Regions from separate parts of the Streptomyces sp. NPDC058145 genome, predicted to be linked through region 2. Evidence: riboswitches for the same ligand, from Rfam matches in the RefSeq annotation. Region 2 holds a riboswitch; the other holds the start of a gene.
What was found. A riboswitch is a leader RNA that binds a small molecule or an ion and turns the genes downstream of it on or off. The one in region 2 is predicted to bind S-adenosylmethionine.

Region 1 (7,327 bases), on a different contig from region 2:
CCCGATGGCCGACAACCCCGAGACCAGCCCGCCCCCGCCCCGTTTGGCGCTCAGCGAGCCGTCCTCGAGCACCGCGTACGAAACCGGGCCGCGGTTGGACGCGACCAGCACCTCAGCACCCTGCGTGGAAGCCATGATTCTCAACCTAGCCCGGCCCGGAAACGCTCAAACGTGCGCTCCGCCCCGGAAGAGGGCTGTATACGGCCGTTCTTCCTCGTTCACCGCACAGCTCACCGGGCCGCTCAGGCCACCTTGCGGTGCGCGTACTCCGCGATCTCCACCATCGGCGGCCGCTCCTCGGTGTCCACCGAGTAGGTGCGCGGCTCGAACCCGTCCTCGCCCCGCTCGAACTGGGTGAGCGAGGGCCGTACGAGGTGGCCGCGGGCCAGCCGGAGCTGGGCGGTGCGGTAGATCGCCGCCGCCATCCGGCCCAGCGCCTGCCCGTCCTGGTGCCGGTGCCTGCGCACCCCCACGTCCACCTGGGCCAGCGCGTCCAGGCCCACCAGGTGCAGCGCGTCCACCAGCATCCCCAGCTCCACGCCGTAGCCCACCGGGAACGGAAGCTGCTCCAGCAGCGAGCGGCGGGCCGCGTACTCCCCGCCCAGCGGCTGCACGAAGCCGGCGAGCTGCGGCCAGTGCATGTTCAGCAGCGGGCGGGCCATCAACTCGGTGACCCGGCCGCCCTGTCCGGCGGCGGTCGTGCCGGAGGCGCGCCCGTCGGGCACGGTGAGCGGGCGGTCGTACATCGCCTTGACCAGGTCGACGTCCGGGTCGGTGAGCAGCGGGCCGACGATGCCGAGGACGAAGTCGGAGGAGAACTCCCTCAGGTCGGCGTCGATGAAGCAGACGATGTCCCCGCTCGTCACCAGCAGCGAGCGCCACAGCACCTCGCCCTTGCCGGGGACCGCCGGTATGCGCGGCAGGACGCTGTCGCGGTGCACCACCCGGGCACCGGCCGCGGCGGCGACCTCCGCGGTGCGGTCGGTGGAGCCGGAGTCGACGACGACGATCTCGTCGACCAGCGGAGCCTGCCGCATGAGGTCGTGACGGATGACGGTGACGATCTCGCCGACCGTCTCCTCCTCGTTGAGCGCGGGCAGGACGACGGAGACGGACTGCCCGGTGCGCTGCTTGGCGGCCAGGACTCCGTGCAGCGGGCGGTCGGCCACGGACCAGGAGCGGGTGGCCAGCCAGCGCTCGACTTCTTCCAGCACGGTCTGCGGCTCCTCACTGTCGTGATCACATTTGGTGCGTGGGGGTGATGCATCTCGCGGTTCGGACGACTATCTCAACTGTCCCGGCCTTCGGTTACAGTCTTGAACAACGCCGATGACCATCGCATGTCGGGGGTCGCCCGGCGTTCACAACTGCATACCGCTCATCCAGAGGGGCAGAGGGACACGGCCCGATGAAGCCCCGGCAACCCCCCTGAGCCGCACTCGTTTCGCGCGAGGCTCCCGGCCAGGGAAGGTGCCAAATCCGTCTCACGGCGAGATGCGTCGTGAGGAAGATGAGGAGAAAGGGCCTCGCCTCCATGGCTGTGCAGACAGTTGCAAGCACCAGTAATCCCGCCGTCGATCTCGGCCCCGCCGCTGCCCTGAGCTGTCGCGAGTGTGGCCACCGGGTACCCCTCGGACCGGTCTTCGCGTGCGAGGAGTGTTTCGGCCCGCTGGAGATCGCCTACGACTTCTCCGCCTACGACACCGAAGAGCTGCGCCGGCGCATCGAGGCGGGCCCCGCGAACATCTGGCGCTACGCGCCCCTGCTGCCCGTCCCCGCCGACGTGGCCGAGAAGCCGAACCTCAACCCCGGCTGGACCAAGCTCGTCAAGGCCGACAACCTGGCCCACGAGCTGGGCGTCACCGGCGGGCTGTACGTGAAGGACGACTCAGGCAACCCGACGCACTCCTTCAAGGACCGCGTCGTCGCCCAGGCCCTGGAGGCCGCGCGCGCCTTCGGCTTCACCACCCTGTCCTGCTCCTCCACCGGCAACCTCGCCGGTGCCGTCGGCGCCGCCGCCGCCCGGGCCGGCCTCCGCTCCTGCGTGTTCATCCCGCACGACCTGGAGCAGGGCAAGGTCGTCATGGCCGCGGTCTACGGCGGCGAACTCGTCGGCATCGAGGGCAACTACGACGACGTGAACCGTTTCTGCTCCGAGCTGATCGGCGACCCGGCCGGCGAGGGCTGGGGCTTCGTCAACGTCAACCTGCGGCCGTACTACGCCGAGGGCTCCAAGACGCTGGCGTACGAGATCTGCGAGCAGCTCGGCTGGCGGCTGCCGGACCAGATCGTGGTCCCGATCGCCTCCGGCTCCCAGCTCACGAAGATCGACAAGGGCCTGCAGGAGCTGATCAGGCTCGGCCTGGTCGAGGACAGGCCGTACAAGATCTTCGGCGCCCAGGCCGAGGGCTGCTCGCCGGTGTCGACCGCGTACAAGGCGGGCCACGACGTCGTACGGCCGCAGAAGCCGAACACCATCGCCAAGTCCCTCGCCATCGGCAACCCGGCCGACGGGCCGTACGTCCTGGACATCGCGCGCCGCACCGGCGGAGCGGTGGAGGACGTGACGGACGAGGAGGTCGTGGACGCGATCAAGCTGCTGGCCCGGACCGAGGGCATCTTCGCGGAGACGGCGGGCGGGGTGACCGTCGGCGTCACCCGCAAGCTGCTCAAGGAGGGCGTGCTGGACCCGGCGAAGACCACGGTCGTCCTCAACACCGGCGACGGCCTCAAGACCCTCGACGCGGTGGCCGGCACCGGCCTCACCGCCACCATCCGCCCGAACCTGGGCTCCTTCCGAGAGGCTGGCCTCGCATGAGCGTGACCGTTCGCATCCCCACCATCCTGCGCACCTACACCGGCGGGCAGGCCGAGGTCGCCGCCGACGGCGCGAACCTCGCCGAGGTCATCGAGAGCCTGGAGAAGAACCACACCGGGATCGCCGCGCGGGTGCTGGACGACCAGGGCAAGCTGCGCCGCTTCGTCAACGTGTACGTCAACGACGACGATGTCCGTTTCGAGCAGGGCCTGGAGACCGCGACTCCGGACGGCGCCGGTGTCTCCATCATTCCGGCCGTCGCCGGCGGCTGACAGAATGACCGATCATTACCTTCGGTAACGTCGGTTACCGATTGTTCATTGAATGGCCTCCCCCGCGAGAGAAACGGAGGGGGCCATTCTGTGTGATTGAGCGCGGTAGAGTTGGGGAACACGCTCCCGGACCGTGGGTCAGGAGCCTTGGATTCACCGCGGTGCACCCGACAAGAAATAGCCAAAGTGCGGGTACTTTCCGCGGCTTTTGCGCATTTTATGGGGCCCGACTTGCCCTGAATTCAGGCGAATTCACGCTACATTCCGGACCGTTCGCGTCCATATTTCTCGTCCGATTGACCTGTTGCAGACGGCAGTTGGGCAGATACATTCAGCGGCGGTCGACGCGTTCCGGCGCACGCCCCCGGCCAATGGGGGGTGAGGTCTGACCCGGGTCCGCGAAGTGCGGATCTGTGCAAGGGCCAGTAATAGGGGAGTTAGGCATGGCTCAGGGCACCGTCAAGTGGTTCAACGCGGAGAAGGGGTACGGCTTCATCGCGGTCGACGGTGGTGCGGACGTATTCGTCCACTACAGCGCCATTCAGATGGACGGCTACCGCACCCTGGAAGAGGGCCAGCGGGTGGAGTTCGAGATCTCGCAGGGCCAGAAGGGCCCGCAGGCCGACATGGTTCGCCTCAGCGCCTGAACGTTTTTTGTACGAAGGGCCCGCACCTCGCACAGGGTGCGGGCCCTTCGCCGCGCCCGGCCCCCTGTTCGCGGGTGGCTGACGGGGGCGCCCGTACCCCGGGAGGCGCTCGCCAGGTGCTGGACGGCGCGCTGCCCACCCGTCACCCGGCCACCACCCCGCAACGAGCCCGCTACGCGGGCGCAGCCTTGCACTCGGGCATGCCGAGTGCTAATCATTGCGTTAGCACTCTGAAGGTGAGAGTGACAGTGAGGACCGGGTCGGTGAGGCCCGCAGGCCAAGTGGGGCAAGGAACCACGCGGCCGGCGAGCCGTCCGTCGCGGGCGCGGGCGCGGTCCGAAGGAATCACCCCCAGTCCTGGAGGGACCACTTCACATGGCCAAGATCATCGCGTTCGACGAGGAGGCGCGGCGCGGCCTCGAGCGCGGCATGAACCAGCTCGCGGACGCCGTCAAGGTGACGCTCGGCCCCAAGGGCCGCAACGTCGTCCTCGAGAAGAAGTGGGGCGCCCCCACGATCACCAACGATGGCGTCTCCATCGCCAAGGAGATCGAGCTCGAGGACCCGTACGAGAAGATCGGCGCCGAGCTGGTCAAGGAAGTCGCCAAGAAGACGGACGACGTCGCCGGTGACGGTACGACCACCGCGACCGTGCTCGCCCAGGCCCTGGTCAAGGAAGGCCTGCGCAACGTCGCCGCCGGTGCCAACCCGATGGCCCTGAAGCGCGGTATCGAGAAGGCCGTCGAGGCCGTCTCCACCGCCCTGCTGGAGCAGGCGAAGGACGTCGAGACCAAGGAGCAGATCGCCTCCACCGCGTCCATCTCCGCCGCCGACACCCAGATCGGCGAGCTGATCGCCGAGGCCATGGACAAGGTCGGCAAGGAAGGCGTCATCACCGTCGAGGAGAGCAACACCTTCGGCCTCGAGCTCGAGCTCACCGAGGGCATGCGCTTCGACAAGGGCTACATCTCCGCCTACTTCGCGACCGACATGGAGCGCATGGAGGCGTCGCTCGAGGACCCGTACATCCTCATCGCCAACTCCAAGATCGGCTCCGTCAAGGACCTGCTCCCGCTGCTGGAGAAGGTCATGCAGTCGGGCAAGCCGCTGCTGATCATCGCCGAGGACGTCGAGGGCGAGGCCCTGTCGACCCTGGTGGTCAACAAGATCCGCGGCACCTTCAAGTCCGTCGCCGTCAAGGCCCCGGGCTTCGGTGACCGCCGCAAGGCCATGCTCGGCGACATCGCCATCCTCACGGGCGGCGAGGTCATCTCCGAGGAGGTCGGCCTCAAGCTGGAGAACGCGACCCTGGACCTCCTGGGCCGCGCCCGCAAGGTCGTCGTCACCAAGGACGAGACCACCATCGTGGACGGTGCCGGCTCCTCGGAGCAGGTGCAGGGCCGCGTCAACCAGATCCGCGCCGAGATCGAGAACAGCGACTCGGACTACGACCGCGAGAAGCTGCAGGAGCGCCTGGCGAAGCTCGCCGGCGGTGTCGCGGTCATCAAGGCCGGTGCCGCCACCGAGGTGGAGCTCAAGGAGCGCAAGCACCGCATCGAGGACGCCGTCCGCAACGCGAAGGCCGCCGTGGAGGAGGGCATCGTCGCCGGTGGTGGCGTGGCCCTGCTGCAGGCCTCCCAGGTCTTCGAGAAGCTGGAGCTCCAGGGTGACGAGGCGACCGGCGCCCAGGCCGTGAAGCTCGCGCTCGAGGCCCCGCTGAAGCAGATCGCCATCAACGCCGGCCTCGAGGGCGGTGTCGTGGTGGAGAAGGTGCGCAACCTGACCCCGGGTCACGGCCTGAACGCCGCGACCGGCGAGTACGTCGACCTGGTCGCCGAGGGCATCATCGACCCGGCGAAGGTGACCCGTTCCGCGCTGCAGAACGCCGCCTCCATCGCCGCGCTGTTCCTCACCACCGAGGCCGTCATCGCCGACAAGCCGGAGAAGGCCGCCGCGGCCGCTCCGGGCGGCATGCCGGGCGGTGACATGGACTTCTGATCCCACGCGGATCGGCCTGTCCTTTCCGAGGGCGGCACCCCCTGTCCATGGCAGGGGGTGCCGCCCTCGGGCGTGTCCGGGATCACAGCGCTCGCGGGCCGCGAGTGGAATGCGCGACAGCCCCTGGGAGGTTGCTTAAGGAGCTGCAACAATGCGTGCGCACATACCAATCGGTCTACCGTCCCCGAGGAGTCCCCACGTGACCGTCACGCCGCCCCCCGCCTCCCGCGCGGCCCAGATCCTCTCCCGCCCGATCACCCTGGGCGGCCTCACCGTCCCCAACCGCATCGTGATGGCGCCGATGACCCGGATGTTCTCCCCGGGCGGCGTCCCCGGCGAGGACGTGGTGTCCTACTACGCCCGGCGCGCCGCCGCCGGCGTCGGCCTGATCGTCACCGAGGGCACCTACGTCGGCCACGAGTCGGCCGGCGGCAGCAGCCGCGTGCCCCGGTTCCACGGCGAGGAGCAGCTGGCCGGCTGGGCGAAGGTCGTCGAGGCGGTGCACCAGGCGGGCGGCACCATCGTGCCGCAGCTCTGGCACATCGGCACGGTCCGCAAGCAGGGCCAGAACCCCAACCCGGACGCCCCCTCCCACGGCCCCTCCGGACTGCGGGTGGACGGCACCGAGGACGCCACCGCCATGACCCAGGACGACATCGACGCCGTCATCGGCGCCTTCGCCGAGGCCGCGGCCGACGCCGAGCGCATCGGCTTCGACGGCGTGGAGCTGCACGGCGCCCACGGCTACCTGCTCGACCAGTTCCTGTGGGACGGCACCAACCGCCGCACCGACGCCTACGGCGGCGACCCGGTCGCCCGCACCACCTTCGCCGCGCAGATCGTGGCGGCCGTCCGCGCCGCGGTCTCCCCGGACTTCCCGGTCATCTTCCGCTTCTCGCAGTGGAAGCAGGAGGCCTACGACGCCCGTCTCGCCGAGACCCCCGAGGAGCTGGAGGCGATCCTCGCCCCGCTGGTCGCCGCAGGCGTCGACGTCTTCCACGCCTCCACCCGCCGCTACTGGCTCCCCGAGTTCGAGGGCTCCGACCTGAACCTCGCCGGCTGGACGAAGAAGCTCACCGGCAAGCCGGTCATCAGCGTCGGCTCGGTCGGCCTCGACGGCGACTTCATCAACGCCTTCCAGGGCGAGGGCTCCCCGGTCAAGAGCATCGACAACCTGTTGGATCGCCTGGAGGCCGACGAGTTCGACATGGTCGCCGTCGGCCGCGCCCTGCTCCAGGACCCCGAGTGGGCGGCCAAGGTGCTCGGCGACCGCTTCGACGAGCTGAAGCCGTACGACGCGGCGGCGCTGCAGACCCTCATCTGACGTATGGACGGGGGGCGTCCACGGGCCGAGGGCGGCTACAGATTGCCCATCGGCTCGATGTCGACCTGGACGGGCGTCCCCCACACCCGCAGCACCTCGTAGTCGGTGAACTCGTGCACCAGCCGGTACGCCATCGCCGGCCGGGACCCGCGCCGCTGGGCGGCGAGATACGCCTCGGCCTCCTGCCGGTCCCGCCGGGGCGTCCCGCAGAGCTGCCACTCCCGCCCGTTCCACGCCTCCGGCAGCCACCGCTGCTGTGGCTGGGGAC
Region 2 (7,327 bases):
GTCGCGATAACCGTTGGCCAGACGCCGCCCCGTGACGAGACCGATCTTCTCGTAGAAACGGATGGTGTCCCTGGTCAGTCCCGCTTGCGCGGCCAGCTCCCCGATACGCACGGCTCTCCCTGAACTGCGGACTTGACCTTGGACAGTACTCCACTGTTTACCGTCGTGGCGTCCGTGCAGGAGACCAGCAGGAGCCTCGCCGTGTTCCGTCTTTTCGCCCCTTCCCACCCCGCCTATCTTCGCGTCGTACGCACAAGTGCTTGGTACGACCTCGTGGTCACAGCCGGTTTCGCCACGCCGTGGACCTACGCCCTGGTGCACGACGCGCTGTCGAAGATCGGTGACGCGTTCGGGCTGGGCGCCCTGCCTGCCCTCGACCCGATAGAGATCCTTTACGCGAATCTGATGGGTTCAGTGGTGGTCGTCTGGGCGCTGCTCCGGATCATCAACCCGCTGCCAGTGCACGGACTGTTCGACGGCATCGCGCGCACGCTTTTCGCCGCGTGGCAGGCGTATGCGCTGGCACACGGTGCCCCGCGCTGGCTGTGGCTGTTCTTCGTTGCCGAGGTGGCGTTCGGCGTCGTCCAGCTTGTGCCGTGGTGGCGGGCTCGACGCACCGACCTTATGGACCCCTCTGCCGGACAACCGCTCGGCGACGCGGGCCGGTAATACCCAGACGAGTGTTGGCCGAAAACCCATTCGCCAGTGGCCTCGTCACTCCGCTAGGAGCAACTGCCGTGCCAGCGCACCAGGTTGGAAAAGGCTCAGGGACCGGTTGCAGGCCCCAGGGCAGCAGCGTCGCGACGATTTCATGCAGCGGCGAGACGGCGAAGCGGGAACGGGCGAGCCCGACGGCGTTCACGGTGAGCTCGATCACGCCCCTCCCGCTGTCCGGACGCGCGGTCCCGCGACCACAACCCTTCGAACCTCATCGAATCGTGGCACAAGACGTCGCGGTGGTGCGCCCGATGAGCGCAGGCTGATGGCTCACAGTTCAGTGGCCGATGGAGCCACCCATGGTGATACGGAAACCAACGGGCAAACTGGCTCCTTTCCGCATGTCAGAAAGGGAGACGTGAAGTTGCGCAAGCACTTGACCGTAGGCCTGCTCTCCGCTGCGTTCATCGGCAGCACCCTGATAGTCGCGCCGACCGCCCAGGCCGCAGTCACGTCCTGCTACGGCAGCGCGAAGTCGTACACGAAACCGACAGGTGCCAGGTGGTACCCCACCACAGGCCGACTCACCACGACGAGCAACTGCGCCGACATCAACATCAAGACCAACCAGTCCGCCTATGTGGAGGTGTGCTTCTACCCGACGTCAGGGGGCAGTACGTGCAACTCCTACAAGTACGCGCCGGCGGGTCAGTGGACTGTGGTAGCCACCGGTGTCAAGGACGGCACCCCGTTCCAGTTCTACTTCGCCTCGGACGCGTATAACTCCGGCGTCTGGGCCGGCTAACGGTCCCAACGCGTCTGCAGCAGGCAGCCGTTCGGTCAACGGCTGCCTGCTGCTCCGCGCGTGGTGGCTTGCCCGCCTGACGGCCCGTCCCGTTGTCGGACTGCCCATGCGCCTGCAGGGCGTTGTCACGTTGTTGGACTTGGGGGCGTCTGACGGTGTGTTGGGGCGTGGGGGCTTGCGGTTCTGGTCCGCGTTCAGGCCGTTGCGGCCGCGCCGACGACTTCGGTGACGTGGTCCCAGATGGCGAAGCGAATGGTCATCGGGTCTCCTTCGTGGATACCCCGGCCTTCAGGCCGGGGAGGAAACGAAGCTCTCGCGTAGCGGGGCAGGGAAAGGCGAATCGCCGCCAGGGCGATTCGCCGTCTATGGCCACCGGCCGAACCGCCGCTCACACGGGAACTGATAGGGTGTGAGCTATGACGCAGCAGGTCAAGCGGGCGTTCAAGTACCGCTTCTACCCCACGGACGAGCAGGCAGCTGAGCTGTCCCGCACGTTCGGCTGCGTCCGCCTCGTGTACAATAAGGCGTTGGGGGAGCGCACTCGCGCGTGGTACGGGGAGCAGCGCCGCGTCTCCTACGTGCAGTCGTCGGCGGCGCTGACGGAGTGGAAGAAGACCGAGGAACTGGCCTTCCTGGCGGAGGTGTCCTGCGTCCCTCTTCAGCAGGCGCTGCGCCATCTTCAGACGGCGTTCGGGAACTTCTTTACCAAGCGAGCGAAGTATCCGCGCTACAAGAGCCGGAAGAAGTCCCGAGCGTCGGCCGAGTACACCCGCAGCGCGTTCAAGTGGCGTGACGGGAAGCTGACGCTGGCGAAGATGGCCCAGCCACTGGACATCCGCTGGTCGCGTCCTCTGCCCGAAGGCGTGGAGCCGACGACCGTGACCGTGTCCCGCGACGCGGCCGGGCGTTGGTTCGTGTCCCTGCTGTGCGAGGACACCATCATGCCCGCGCCCGCAACCACGCAGGCCGTCGGCATCGACGCCGGGATCACGTCCCTGGTGACGCTGTCCACCGGCGAGAAGATCACCAACCCGAAGCACGAACGCCGCGACCGCGCCCGCTTCGCCCGCGCCCAGCGCGAGCTGTCGCGGAAGGCGAAGGGCTCGGCCAACCGCGAGAAGGCCCGGGTTAAGGTCGCTCGCATCCACGCGCGGATCGCCGACCGGCGCCGCGACTTCCTGCACAAGCTGTCGACTCGGCTCGTCCGTGAGAACCAAACGGTCGTGATCGAGGACCTCACCGTCCGCAACCTGCTGAAGAACCACTCGCTCGCGCGAGCCATCTCCGACGCGTCGTGGACGGGACTTCGCTCCATGCTGGAGTACAAGTGCGCCTGGTACGGGCGCGAACTCGTCGCGATCGACCGCTTCTTCCCCAGCTCGAAGCTGTGCGGGAACTGCGGCACGGTCCGCGAGAAGCTGCCGCTGAACGTCCGCGAGTGGACGTGCGACTGCGGCGCCGTGCATGACCGCGACGTGAACGCGGCACGCAACATCCTGGCCGCCGGGCTGGCGGCGTCTGCCTGTGGAGACGGTGTAAGACCTCAACGGGAGTCCTCCCGGACGGGGCGGTCGTCGATGAAGCAGGAACCCCAGCGGGCGACCGCTGGAATCCCCCGCCTTTAGGCGGGGGAGGAAGTCAACGGGCCTTCCTTTCTGATCCGGTCGTCCGCTCTGCTGCCCTGTTCGCCGGCGCACTCGGGCGGGACAGGGGGCGGGCTGTTCCTGGGCAACGAGAGATGCAAGGGCGACTAGGCGCGGGCAGGCAGGTGTCAGCCCTCATCGGCGAACGGAAGGAGGGTTTCCGTATGCGGGCGGGTCAGAGACTAGGTCCGCAGCACGTCGTGGTCTAGTGGCCGAGCACCAGTGAACTGGGCCAGTGAACTGTGCAGGGACACAACAGGTCGCGATCGCTCGACGCTGATCGGCGAGCCACCTCAGTCAGAGTCCGCCAGCCGAATTTCCCGCCTACCAAGGCCTCACAGAACGACGGTGCCGAGACGTGCGGCCCGCAGGGGGAACTACCGCTACTGAGGTTGAACTCGTGGTGTCGCAGAGGCTGACGGCTCGTCGGGCGTGCGGTATGGCCGGGGCATGCGGTATCCACAAGGGGGCGGGCTGACCGCCGAACGCCAGTAGTTTCTCGAGGTGTTACGACTCAAGGCGGCCGAGAGGTTCCAATACGGCAGTTGATCAGCGATCCGGGAACACGATCCCCCTGGCTGACAGCACGTGCCTGAAGGGGTCGGTCCTCGCTGCGGTAGGAGGCGACGTCGAATCCGCTGTCGAGCCACTCGTCGAAGATCTCGTCAGTTCCAGGCCGGCCGGAGCCGCTCGCCTCAGCCGTGCAGAACAGCGTCCGGGCAGCGTCAAGGCCGATGGTCACCAGGCCCGCGCGGTCCGGCTCTGCGACTGCGGACATGGCGGGTCCGGGCGTCGGCTCAGGCTTCTGGGCCTGTCGCCCCGTCGGCAATTCGGGGATCGCGTCGGAAACGGGCACGGGCGGTCAACCCTCCGGAGTCGATGGACCCCGGTAGTGCACACCCGCACCCCGGTGATCTGCGGTTTCCCAACGCACCGCGCGCTGGCCGGTCGTCACCCGGGGCATCCGCGGCAAACGGGATGTCGTCCAGCAGCCGGGGCTTGACGCTGGAACTCGTGACCGGGCGCGAAGGTAACATCCGTCTGGATCTTGCACAAGGTGATCCACAACGCTTTACCCCTTGACCGGTGGTGTGGCAACATTCCGCTCGGTCACGACGCCCATCGCGCCGAGGACCGACTCCCACGGTGCTGTGGGAGCGAGCACCGATCTCCCTGCCGGTGGGTAAGGGGGTCCTTCGTCCACAGGAGGCCCTCATGCAGGTCATTGACGCTGCGACCACACCCCCGAACGAGGAGCTCTACCGGCGGACGGTCGTCGATATCCGAATGCCGGACCGAACGGTACGGGTCGAACCGCGTCCGCAGGGCATGGCCGAGGGCCCTTTCCCTGAACTCCTGGGACCTGTCGGCACCGCCGCCCTCCACGTCGTCACGGCGTGCGACCTCCACGGCCGTCCCACCCTCGCCGAAGACAACGCCCGCACCCAGGCCCGGCTCCTCGACGAGCTCGACCGGCAAGGGCTGGCGCCCGCTGCGGGAGGCGATGGGCACGGCACCCACATCGAGCAGAGCGTCGCCATCGCCGGCCGGAGCGACTCGGCGGCGCGTGAACCGGGGCGGTGCGTGGGCCAGGACGCGGTCTTCGCCTGGCCCCCCCGGCGCCTGGTCTTTGCTGTCCTGCGACGGCGGCGCAACGGACATAGGCGCCGTCCTCGTGCGTGACGCTATTGGGACCATCCCCGCGGGTGCGGGGAGCAAGCGAAGGGCGCCTGGAAAGGCTCCCGCACGTCCTCCTACAGCACCTCCGCCTGCCGGGCCAGAGACAGCGCCGGTCAGTCCGCCCGTCTGAGCAGCGGCCGCGCCATCGGAGGACAGCGCACGTCCATCGCTGCGTGATTCATACGCCCCCCTGCGTGCGGGCCGTCCGACTCGACATCCGAGCCCGGCGACCCGTGCCGTACCCCCGAACAGCAACCACCTCGAGCCAGAAGGAACCCCATGGCCACGAACCGACAGATGAGCCGCGCCGACTACGAAACCATCTCCGCGGCCATCGCTGAATCCGACGACCAGGACTTCCACGCCCGCCGAAACATCGCCTTCAACCTCGCCGCTGCCCTCACCGGCACCTCGGACCGCTTCGACCCCGTGCTCTGGCTGGGCCAGTGCGAGGTCGGGCCAGTCTCCCCGGCCGACGTGGCGGGCTGGACGAAGCGCCTGGAACTGCGCGTGCTCTCCATCGGCAGGCGGCGCCGCAACAGCCTCAACATGGGCTACACCGACACGGAGCAGTACATCGACGCCGACGACAACCCCCTGGATCTGGAGCACAAGTAGGGACCATCCCCCGCGGGCGGGGAGCAGAGGTGGCCGCCCATCTCCCTCAGCTCCTGCCGCAGGGGGCCCGTTGTGGCGCATGTCGGATCAGTTGTTCGATGGCCCGGCGGAGGCCGCGCTGGAGGGCGCCGTCTATCCGCCGTTCGGCGGCATCTGGCGTGTCACGTCCTTGATCACCTTCTCCGACGCGAGAGCGGCCGCGCTGAGTCCGGACGAAGCACGCCACGGGCGTCGTCCCCTTCACTTAGGGCGGCGCCCGACGGGCCTCCTGAACGACTCTATGGCCGGACCGGGCCTCGCGTCTGCCTCCGACCGACAACCTGGCTGATCGCCCGCGGCTCGCGGACCGTAGGGGAACGAAATTCGACCGCTTGGCGACGTTAGGGACAAGCACACACCTCCGCGGCATCGGCCGAGGAGCCATCACACAGACTTGAGGAGTGCTGCTGTGGCCCCGCCCTCGCGATGCCCGCACTGCGCCGCATCACTCGAGACCGAACTACCGGCGGGTGCCGGGGCCTCGCCTGAGTCCCGGCGCCATCCGGTGACCAGCCGGGTCTTGCACGTCATCGTCCACGAGGTGTGCCCCGAGCCGTCGCTGTACGCCTGCCCCGACTGCGGGGGCCGCTGGCCGCGTGGAAGGCCTGCCTCGGCCGATCCTCTGCGCAGGCGTGTCCTGCCCTATCTGCGGGTGCGGACGAGGAGCGCCGTCCGCATCCGTCCACCCCGTCAGACGACGCCCGACAAGGAAAAAGAGAACTCCGTGCCCCTCGAAGACACCATCAGCTCCTCGTACGCCCGTGTCGAGCGCAACGGGAGCTCTGGCACCTACTCGATCGTGGTGATCTCGGAGCAGCCCGGCAACGCCGACACCCTGGAGGTGCTCAACGTGCCGGACCTGCCTCCCGCCATTGTTCCGGGCGACGACCCAGAGATCGACGCCCTTGTCTGCGACGCCGCCGAGGAGGTGCTCCTGGACGCCTCCTATGAACTCACCTCGGACTGGCGAGCCGGAAACGGTTGCTACCTCGTCGGTGTCGCCATCCCCGACCGGGTCTTCGAGGAGCAGGATGAGAGGCTCAGGGCGGCGGCTGCGGCCGTTGAGGGCCTGGAGTCGCTCGATCGGACCGAGGCTGAAACCCTGTTTGAAACGGCCGAAGTCACTTCCGGCGGGGACCTCGGTTCGACCTACGAGCTCGAAGAATGGCTGGGGGAGGAGGTCAACGTGGCCTTCTACCGGACGGTGGACGGCCGCCTGCTGGCACGTTCCGTTGGCCGCTTCGAGCGGCCCAGCACCAAGCTCTTCAGCGCCCGCTTCAAATCGGCGTCGCTGGTGTCGGTGTTCCCCAACCCCCGCCCGGTGCAGGCCGTCCTTGATCAGTCGCAGGGCGACTTTGATGAGTCGGACGACGACTTCGAGGACGAGGACGAGGACGAGGACGGACGAGCCTCGCAGGGAGCCGATGGAAACGGGGACAAGGATGTCATCCTGCCGTTGAACGCGAATGCGGATGTCTCCTGGCCACCCGTACAGCGCCTCAACCCCCGCAGAGCACGGCAGTTCCTTCTGGCAACCGTGTATGACAGGGACCCCGCGGAACTGCGTTGGTACGACCAGTTGCTCGTACGAGGACATGCTCTCGCCTTCTACGCGGGTGCCGGCCCGGACCCCCGCGAACTGATCATCCGGCACTACGGCGGTCCCCGGCCAAGTGTCCTTCCCGTCCAACCGCCGCAGACCTTGGGGGGTGACGACGCATACAGGCTCGTGGCCATCTACGACGGCCCCGCCCTGTTCGGCAAGGGCTGGCGGCATGCCGTCTCCACCATGCCGCTCGAGTCGTTCCTGACGGTCTGTGTGTCACCCGTAGACGGCGAGGAGGCGGAATATGCGCTCTGCGTACGTGACGGGGTCCTTCAGCTG

Region 1: linked by a shared signal. The riboswitch ahead of thrC (threonine synthase) and the one ahead of ACFVVO_RS35850 (hypothetical protein) in region 2 are both predicted to bind S-adenosylmethionine.

Annotation. Positions count from the first base shown of each region.
Region 1 is NZ_JBHVUH010000005.1:143,287-150,613, forward strand. Features, by position in the region: gene ACFVVO_RS13125 (trehalose-6-phosphate synthase) at 1-135, opposite strand, end outside; gene ACFVVO_RS13130 (glucosyl-3-phosphoglycerate synthase) at 243-1,214, opposite strand; SAM riboswitch class I at 1,376-1,517, shown strand; gene thrC (threonine synthase) at 1,535-2,818, shown strand; gene ACFVVO_RS13140 (MoaD/ThiS family protein) at 2,815-3,090, shown strand; gene ACFVVO_RS13145 (cold-shock protein) at 3,534-3,737, shown strand; gene groL (chaperonin GroEL) at 4,113-5,735, shown strand; gene ACFVVO_RS13155 (NADH:flavin oxidoreductase) at 5,935-7,059, shown strand; gene ACFVVO_RS13160 (hypothetical protein) at 7,095-7,327, opposite strand, start outside.
Region 2 is NZ_JBHVUH010000024.1:13,689-21,015, reverse strand. Features, by position in the region: gene ACFVVO_RS35870 (MerR family transcriptional regulator) at 1-111, opposite strand, end outside; gene ACFVVO_RS35865 (hypothetical protein) at 202-669, shown strand; gene ACFVVO_RS35860 (hypothetical protein) at 1,082-1,462, shown strand; gene ACFVVO_RS35855 (RNA-guided endonuclease InsQ/TnpB family protein) at 1,879-3,087, shown strand; gene ACFVVO_RS35850 (hypothetical protein) at 3,620-3,961, opposite strand; SAM riboswitch class IV at 4,018-4,125, opposite strand; gene ACFVVO_RS35845 (DUF3293 domain-containing protein) at 4,321-4,788, shown strand; gene ACFVVO_RS35840 (hypothetical protein) at 5,065-5,403, shown strand; gene ACFVVO_RS35835 (hypothetical protein) at 6,167-7,327, shown strand, end outside.